2 regions of the Streptomyces sp. NPDC088810 genome follow, and region 1 is predicted to be linked to the other one. Evidence: riboswitches for the same ligand, from Rfam matches in the RefSeq annotation. Region 1 holds a riboswitch; the other holds the start of a gene.
What was found. A riboswitch is a leader RNA that binds a small molecule or an ion and turns the genes downstream of it on or off. The one in region 1 is predicted to bind ZMP and ZTP.

Region 1 (4,395 bases):
CTACTTCGGGGACGGACCGCTGGATCACCGGGCCGAGCGGCGGCTGGAGCGCCTGTTGGAGGACGGGCGGCCGGCGCGTCGCGCACCCGGGGCCCGGCTGCTGTGGGGGTTGGCCGCCACCGGGGTTGTCGTGGCGACCGCCGCTACCGCGCTGCTCGGTGGGCCGAGCACCCAGCCCGCGCTCGCCGCGCCCCGGCCGCTGGCCGTCCGCGCGCACTCCACGCCCGTACCGCTCACACAGCTGGCCGAACTGGCCGATGCCGCCGCGGCAGAAGGCGCACCGCGGCTGCGGAAGGGCACGCACGTGCAGACGTGGAGCCTCGGCATGACGGACGGGAAACCGCCCGTCACCCTGCCCGAGGAGCGGGTCGTGCGCTGGCGGGCGGACGACAGCCACACCGAGCTGGTCGTGGCGACCGACCCGCGCCATCCCGGCCGCCCGGTCCTCACCGACACCGGCGGCGACCCCGGCCCGGTGGCCGACGGCCATGTCCTGAGCCGGACCACGTACCCGCCGAGCTGGAGCGACGCCCCACCGGAGGCACCCCCGCCGCACACCCCGGCCGCCCTGCGCGCCTACCTCGCCGAAACCGTCCGCACCGACTCCCTGAGCACCCCCGGACTCCTCGACGCGGTCGACGAGTTGCTCGACCACTGGACCCTCGGCGCACGCGAGTCCGCGGCCCTGGTCCGGGTCCTCGCGGACGCGAAGGGGCTGCGGCCCCTGGGACAGGTGACGGACCGCCTCGGCCGTCCCGGGCAGGCCTACGTGTACGGGGGCGAGGGCGGAGGCGGCCGGCGGATGCTGATCCTCGACGCACGCACCGGTGCCGTCCTCGGCCTGGAAACCACCTTCACCCGCGACGCCCCCGCCTACGGCGTGAAGGCCGGGGACGTCATGGAGTACAGCGCCTGGATGCGCTGACCGCGCCGCCCGCCCGTCACACTCCGAGCTGCCGGGCGGCGGCCGTCACGGTCTGCTCCAGCAGCGTGGCGATCGTCATCGGACCGACACCGCCCGGCACCGGGGTGATCAGCGCGGCCCGCTCCACGGCCGAGTCGAAGTCGACGTCACCGACGTTCCCCGGGTTGTAGCCCGCGTCGACGACGACCGCGCCCGGCTTGATGTCCTGCCCGCGGATCAGCCGCGGCCGGCCCACCGCGGCCACGACGATGTCGGCCTCGCGGACCGCCGCCGACAGGTCCCGGGTGCGCGAGTGGCAGTACGTGACGGTCGCGTCCCGGGCGAGCAGCAGCATCCCCACGGGCTTGCCGAGGATCGCGCTGCGGCCCACCACCACGGCCCGCTTCCCGGCCGGGTCGACGCCGTACTCGTCCAGCAGCCGCACGATGCCGCCCGGCGTGCAGGAGACGAAGCCCGGCAGCCCGAAGCTCATGGTGGCGAACGAGGCGAAGGTGACGCCGTCCACGTCCTTCTCCGGCGCGATCGCCTCGAACGCGGCCCGCTCGTCGATGTGGTCGCCCACCGGGTGCTGGAGCAGAATCCCGTGCACCCCCGGGTCGGCCGACAACTCCCGCAGCGTGCCGACGAGTTCCTCGGTCGTGGTGCTCGCGGGCAGCTCCACGTGCCGGGACTCGATGCCGGCCTTGCGGCAGCGGTTCTGCTTCATGCGGACGTACGTCACCGACGCCGGGTCCTCGCCGACGAGCACGGTCGCGAGACACGGCGCGGTACCGGTGCGCTCGGTGAGACCGGCGGCCTTCCGCGCGGTGTCCTCGACGATGCGGCGGGCGAGCGCGGTGCCGTCCATCAGCCGGGCCTGGGTCATGCTGCACACTCCTGAGCTGGATCGACTCTCCTCGCCCAGGCGCGCGGCAACCACCACGGACCGCTCCCCGGTGGTACTCCACCTCAGCGCCAGTCACGGCCCGCGTACAGCGTAACCGGAGCGCGTACGACCGTAGGACCCCCGACCGGGACCGCGCCCGCCGGGGTCCGGGCCGGCCGTGCTGCGGCCCGGACCGGCGCGACCCTCCTTCCGGCGGCCTGCCGTACCCGCCGGGTCTACTCGTCCCAGGCCTGGACGATGAGCTGATCGGCGATCTTGCCGTCCCGCAGGGTGACCATCGACTCGGCGAGGACCCGGGTGCCGTCCGCGTACTCGCATGACTCGCTGTACGCGGCCTGGTCGCCCTGCATGACGCACCGGTCCAGCTTGTGCGTCATGTCGCGGCTGTAGATGTCGTCCAGCAACTCGGCGATCTGGCTCCGGCCGTGCAGGACCGTGGGATGACTGGGCTGGTTGTTGCGGTCGACGATGCGGATCTCCGCGTCGTCCGCGTAGAGCGACAGCAGGTTGTTGCCGGTGTTGCCCTCGATGGCCCGGCGCAGTGTCTCGGTGTCGAAAGCGGACCCCGTCGCGGTACCCATGGTGACCTCCTTCAGGCGAGCGCGGCCCGGCCAGGAGCGGACCGCACGGGCCCCATCTCCGAGCGTCCTCCGCCCCGGCTGCCACGGCAAGCCCGGCCGCCGCCTCCGCCTCACGGGTGAGCGCGGCCCGCCGCCCGTGTCCGGGCGGGGGCCGCGGCCGTTGCAGGGGCATGATCTCCCCACGACGTATCGCCGCCGCCGCAGGTCTGGCCGCCGGGATCGCCGGTCTCGCCGCACCGCAGGCGAGCGCGGCGGGCACCGGCGCACCGCTCGTCGGCCGGCTCGGCGCGCTGAGCACGCTGGACTCGCTCGCCACCAGTGACATCCCGGCACCGCACAAGGACCGCGTCCCGCGGGTCAGCGAGCAGGTGCAGGAGCTGAAACACCTCCGCGAGCTGAACCAGCTCAACCAGCTGGAGCAGGTCGTCGCCCCCGCGGCGCCCCTGCTCGGACTGGTCCAGGGCATCCACTGACCGAGCCTGCCGCGCCGAGGGCCGTCCCGGCCGGGACGGCCCTCGGCGCTGTCCGCCACCGGTGGCGCAAAGATCCACGATCAGCCTCGTGGACCGCCCCGCTACCCCTCGGTCGCGCGTAGGGTCGGCGGCGAAGGCATTCGACGGAAGGGACCAGACCATGGCGCAGGAAGTACGCGGCGTGATCGCACCGGGCAAGAACGAGCCCGTACGGGTCGAGACGATCGTGGTGCCGGACCCGGGGCCCGGCGAAGCCGTCGTACGCATCCAGGCCTGCGGGGTCTGTCACACCGATCTGCACTACAAACAGGGCGGTATCTCGGACGACTTCCCGTTCCTGCTCGGCCACGAGGCCGCCGGCGTGGTGGAGTCGGTCGGCGACGGCGTCACCGACATCGCCCCGGGTGACTTCGTCATCCTCAACTGGCGTGCGGTGTGCGGCCAGTGCCGGGCCTGTCTGCGCGGCCGGCCCTGGTACTGCTTCAACACCCACAACGCGCGCCAGAAGATGACCCTCGCCGCCACCGGCCAGGAGCTGTCCCCGGCCCTCGGGATCGGTGCGTTCGCGGAGAAGACGCTCGTCGCGGCCGGCCAGTGCACCAAGGTCGACCCGTCCGTCTCCCCGGCGGTCGCGGGTCTCCTCGGCTGCGGGGTGATGGCCGGCATCGGCGCCGCGATCAACACCGGGAACGTCGGCCGGGGTGACGCGGTCGCCGTCATCGGCTGCGGCGGTGTCGGCGGCGCGGCCATCGCCGGGTCGAACCTGGCCGGTGCGGCGAAGATCATCGCGGTGGACATCGACGACCGGAAGCTGGAGAAGGCCCGCACGCTGGGCGCCACGCACACCGTCAACTCCAAGGAGACCGACCCGGTCGAGGCGATCCGCGAGCTGACCGGCGGCTTCGGCGCCGACGTCGTCATCGAGGCCGTGGGCCGCCCGGAGACCTACCAGCAGGCCTTCTACGCCCGCGATCTCGCCGGCACCGTCGTCCTCGTCGGGGTCCCCACCCCCGAGATGAAGCTCGAACTGCCCCTGCTGGACGTCTTCGGCCGCGGCGGCGCCCTGAAGTCCAGCTGGTACGGCGACTGCCTGCCCACCCGGGACTTCCCCATGCTGATCGATCTCCACCTGCAAGGCCGCCTGCCGCTCGACGCGTTCGTCACCGAGAATGTCCAACTGGACCAGGTGGAGCAGGCGTTCGAGCGGATGCACCACGGTGACGTGCTGCGTTCGGTGGTGGTGCTGTGATGACCGTACGCATCGAACGCCTTGTCACCGCCGGGCAGTTCAGTCTCGACGGCGGCACCTGGGACGTGGAGAACAACGTGTGGATCGTCGGCGACGAGCGGGAGGTGATCGTCATCGACGCCGCCCACGACGCCGAGGCCATCGCTCGCGCGGTCGACGACCGGCGCCTGACCGCCATCGTGTGCACGCACGCCCACAACGACCACGTCAACGCCGCCCCGGCCCTCGCCGACCTCACCGGCGCCACCATCTGGCTGCACCCCGACGACCTGCCGCTGTGG
Region 2 (4,395 bases), on a different contig from region 1:
GGCGGACTTGTCCTTGAACTGGGTCATGCGGCTGGCCTCGCCGAAGCCGGTGAGGCAGTTCATGACCCAGGCCAGCTGGGCGTGCTCGGGGACGTGGCTCTGCACGAAGAGGGTGCAGCGGTCCGGGTCCAGGCCGGCGGCCAGCAGCTGCGCGGCGGCGAGCCGGGTGTTGGCCCGCAGCTCCTTCGGGTCCTGCGGGACCGTGATCGCGTGCAGGTCGACGACCATGTAGAAGGCGTCGTGGGACTCCTGCAGGGCCACCCACTGGCGGACGGCGCCGAGGTAGTTGCCGAGGTGGAACGAGCCGGCGGTGGGCTGGATGCCGGAGAGCACGCGGGGTCGGTCATTCGCCATGCTCTCTATTCTCTCAGAGAGCCCGGGGGGTTCGGTGCGTGGGGAACCGCGGACCGTGGGGTTGGCCGCGCAGTTCCCCGCGCCCCTCCGGGAGCGCTTCAGCCCAGGTCGACCTGCGGGTACAGCGGGAAGCCCGCCACCAGGTCCGTCGCTCGCCGGGAGATCTCCTCGGCGACCTTCTCGTCCAGGACGTGGGCCGCCTTGGACGGGGCGCCCGACTTGGTGGTGCCCGGCTCGGTGGTGGTGAGGACGCGGTCGATCAGGGCGGCCACCTCGTCCATCTCCGCCGTGCCGAGGCCGCGGGTGGTGAGCGCGGGGGTGCCGACACGGATGCCGGAGGTGTACCAGGCGCCGTTCGGGTCGGCCGGGATGGCGTTGCGGTTGGTGACGATGCCCGACTCCAGCAGGGCCGCCTCGGCCTGGCGGCCGGTGAGGCCGTAGGAGGTGGCGACGTCGATCAGGCTGAGGTGGTTGTCCGTGCCGCCGGTGACCAGGGTCGCGCCACGGCGGATCAGGCCCTCGGCGAGGGCGCGGGAGTTGTCGACGATGCGCTGGGCGTAGTCCTGGAAGGCGGGCTGCCGGGCCTCGGCCAGGGCGACGGCCTTGGCGGCCATGACGTGCGGGAGCGGACCGCCGAGGACCATCGGGCAGCCGCGGTCGACCTGGTCCTTGAGGGAGTCGTCGCACAGGACCATGCCGCCGCGCGGGCCGCGCAGGGACTTGTGGGTGGTCGTGGTGACGATCTGGGCGTGCGGGACCGGGTCGAAGTCGCCGGTGAGGACCTTGCCCGCGACCAGGCCGGCGAAGTGCGCCATGTCGACCATGAGGGTGGCACCGACCTCGTCGGCGATCTCGCGCATGATCCGGAAGTTCACCAGACGGGGGTACGCGGAGTAACCGGCGACGATGATCAGCGGCTTGAACTCGCGGGCCTGGGCGCGCAGGGCGTCGTAGTCGACGAGGCCGGTGGCCGGGTCGGTGCCGTAGGAGCGCTGGTCGAACATCTTGCCGGAGATGTTCGGGCGGAAGCCGTGGGTGAGGTGGCCGCCGGCGTCCAGGGACATGCCGAGCATGCGCTGGTTGCCGAAGGCCTGGCGCAGCTCGGCCCAGTCGGCGTCGCTGAGGTCGTTGATCTGACGGACGCCGGCCTTCTCCAGGAACGGCACCTCGACGCGGTCGGCGAGGACGGCCCAGAAGGCGACGAGGTTGGCGTCGATGCCGGAGTGCGGCTGGACGTAGGCGTGGCGGGCGCCGAAGAGTTCGCGGGCGTGCTCGGCGGCGAGGGCCTCGACGGTGTCGACGTTGCGGCAGCCGGCGTAGAAGCGGCGGCCGATGGTCCCTTCGGCGTACTTGTCGCTGAACCAGTTCCCCATGGCGAGCAGGGTCGCCGGGGAGGCGTAGTTCTCGGACGCGATCAGCTTGAGCATCCCGCGCTGGTCGGTGACCTCCTGGCCGATGGCGTCGGCGACGCGCGGCTCGACTGCGCGGATGACGTCGAGGGCGGCGCGGAAGGCCGTGGTCTCGGTGGAGAGGGAGGCGGAATTCTCGGGCATCAGGGACCTCCGGACGGTGTGCGTACAGCGTTCACGTTCGGCCCAGGCGCACGGCACTCTTCCCGCTCGGGCCGCTCCCTGATGGTCCGTCCCATCCCAGCGCGCCAGTCACGGCCCGTTCGTCAGACTACCGGGCGCGCCGCGCGGCGCAGGTCCCGCGTCCACCATGCGAGCGAGGATATGAAGGGGGTCGCCGTCGTTTTCCGGACGTACTCGGGAGAGGCCGTGACCGCTGCAGAAGACCTGATCGCCGCCGCCGACGCACACTGCGCGCCCACCTACCGCCCGCTGCCCGTGGTGATCGCCACCGGTGAGGGGGCGTGGCTGACGGATGTGGCGGGGCGGCGGTACCTGGATCTGCTGGCCGGTTACTCGGCGCTGAACTTCGGGCACGGCAACCGGCGGCTGGCCGAGGCTGCCCGGCGGCAGCTGGACCGGGTGACGCTGACCTCCCGTGCCTTCTACCACGACCGGTTCGCGGCGTTCTGCACCGAGCTGGCCCGGCTGTGCGGGATGGAGATGGTGCTGCCCATGAACACGGGCACGGAGGCGGTGGAGAGCGCGATCAAGACGGCCCGGAAGTGGGGGTACCGGGTGAAGGGGGTGCCCGCGGAGATGGCGAAGGTCGTCGTGGCGGGCGGCAACTTCCACGGCCGTACGACGACGGTGATCAGCTTCTCCACGGATCCGGAGGCGCGGGCGGACTACGGGCCGTACACGCCGGGGTTCGAGATCGTGCCGTACGGCGATCTGACCGCGATGCGGGCGGCGCTCACCGAGAACACCGTGGCCGTGCTGCTGGAGCCGATCCAGGGCGAGTCCGGGGTGATCGTGCCGCCGGCCGGTTATCTGGCGGGGGTGCGGGAGCTGACGCGCGAGCGGAACGTGCTGTTCGTCGCCGACGAGATCCAATCGGGTCTGGGCCGGACCGGGCGGACCTTCGCGTGCGAGCACGAGGGGGTCGTACCGGACGTGTACGTGCTGGGCAAGGCGCTGGGCGGCGGGATCCTGCCGGTGTCGGCGGTGGTGTCGAGCGCGGCGGTGCTCGGGGTGTTCCGGCCGGGTGAGCACGGGTCGACGTTCGGCGGGAATCCGCTGGCCTGCGCGGTGGCGCTGGAGGTGATCGCGATGCTGCGGACCGGGGAGTACCAGGAGCGGGCGGCCCGGCTGGGCGAGCGGCTGCACCGGGTGCTGGGCGAGCTGCGGGGCACGGGCCGGGTGACGGCGGTGCGCGGGCGCGGGCTGTGGGCCGGGGTGGACGTCTCGCCGGCGCTCGGCACCGGGCGGCAGATCTCGGAGCGGCTGCTGGCCCGTGGGGTCCTGGTCAAGGACACCCACGGGTCGACCGTCCGGATCGCGCCGCCGCTGGTGATCGGCGAGGAGGACCTGGACTGGGGGCTGGAGCAGCTGCGGGCGGTGCTGGCGGGTGCCTAGCGGGTGTCAGTGCAGCGGGATGCCGGTGCCGTGCTCGTCGGCCGGCCGGGGCCCGAGGATGCGCCGTTCGGCCTCGTCGATGGGCACGTCGTGGATGCCGGCCTCGCGGCGGCGCATCAGGCCGCGCTCGTCGAACTCCCACAGTTCGTTGCCGTAGGAGCGCCACCACTGGCCGTCGGCGTCACGGCACTCGTACTGGAAGCGGACGGCGATGCGGTTGCCGTGGAAGCTCCACAGGCTCTTGCGCAGGGCGTAGTCCCGTTCGCGCTGCCACTTCTCGGTCAGGAAGGCGACGATCTCGTCCCGGCCGGCGAGGAACCGGTCCCGGTTCCGCCAGACGGAGTCCGGGGTGTAGGCGAGGGCGACCCGGTGGGGGTCGCGGGTGTTCCAGGCGTCCTCGGCGGCCTGCACCTTCCGGCGGGCGGTCTCCAGGGTGAAGGGCGGGTACGGCGGGCGGTCTTCGGGCACGGCGGCCTCCTCCGGTCGAGAACGAGCGTTCTCCACTCGTTGCGCCTAAAGTAGAGAACGGCCGTTCTCGACGTCAAGGAGCCCGGATGCCCGCCCCGATCACCGAGGAACAGACCCGCCTGGACCGCGAGGCGCTCCTGGACGCGGCGGAGGCGCTCTTCTACGCCCACGGCATCCAGGCGGTGGGGATGGACCGGGTCCGCGAGGCGTCCGGCCTGCCGCTGAAGCGGATCTACCGGCTCTTCGCGACCAAGGAGGACCTCGTGGTCGCCATGCTCCGGCGCCGCGACCGGCGCTGGCGCGCGAGCCTGGCCGCCCACGTGGAGAGCGTCCCGGACCCCCGCGCCCGGGTGCTCGCGGTCTTCGACTGGCTCGCCGGCTGGTTCGCCGAGCCCGGCTTCCGCGGCTGCGCCTGGATCAACGCCCACGGCGAACTCGGCTCCTCCTCCGAGCCCGTCCTGGCCGAGGTCCGCGCCCACAAACAGGCCTTCCACGACCAGCTCGCCGCCTGGGTGCACGCCACCGGCACACCGCTGGCCGAGCCGGTCTTCCTGCTCGCCGAGGGAGCCGTCGTCACCGCGGGCAT

Region 2: linked by a shared signal. The riboswitch ahead of ACIP4Y_RS16030 (glycine hydroxymethyltransferase) and the one ahead of ACIP4Y_RS21155 (bifunctional 5,10-methylenetetrahydrofolate dehydrogenase/5,10-methenyltetrahydrofolate cyclohydrolase) in region 1 are both predicted to bind ZMP and ZTP.

The regions. Positions count from the first base shown of each region.
Region 1 is NZ_JBIVJQ010000006.1:197,514-201,908, forward strand. Features, by position in the region: gene ACIP4Y_RS21150 (CU044_5270 family protein) at 1-925, shown strand, start outside; gene ACIP4Y_RS21155 (bifunctional 5,10-methylenetetrahydrofolate dehydrogenase/5,10-methenyltetrahydrofolate cyclohydrolase) at 942-1,790, opposite strand; ZMP/ZTP riboswitch at 1,817-1,897, opposite strand; gene ACIP4Y_RS21160 (nuclear transport factor 2 family protein) at 2,027-2,392, opposite strand; gene ACIP4Y_RS21165 (hypothetical protein) at 2,563-2,865, shown strand; gene ACIP4Y_RS21170 (S-(hydroxymethyl)mycothiol dehydrogenase) at 3,026-4,114, shown strand; gene ACIP4Y_RS21175 (MBL fold metallo-hydrolase) at 4,114-4,395, shown strand, end outside.
Region 2 is NZ_JBIVJQ010000004.1:311,810-316,204, forward strand. Features, by position in the region: gene trpS (tryptophan--tRNA ligase) at 1-354, opposite strand, end outside; gene ACIP4Y_RS16030 (glycine hydroxymethyltransferase) at 453-1,907, opposite strand; ZMP/ZTP riboswitch at 1,941-2,029, opposite strand; gene rocD (ornithine--oxo-acid transaminase) at 2,088-3,341, shown strand; gene ACIP4Y_RS16040 (nuclear transport factor 2 family protein) at 3,348-3,809, opposite strand; gene ACIP4Y_RS16045 (TetR/AcrR family transcriptional regulator) at 3,896-4,395, shown strand, end outside.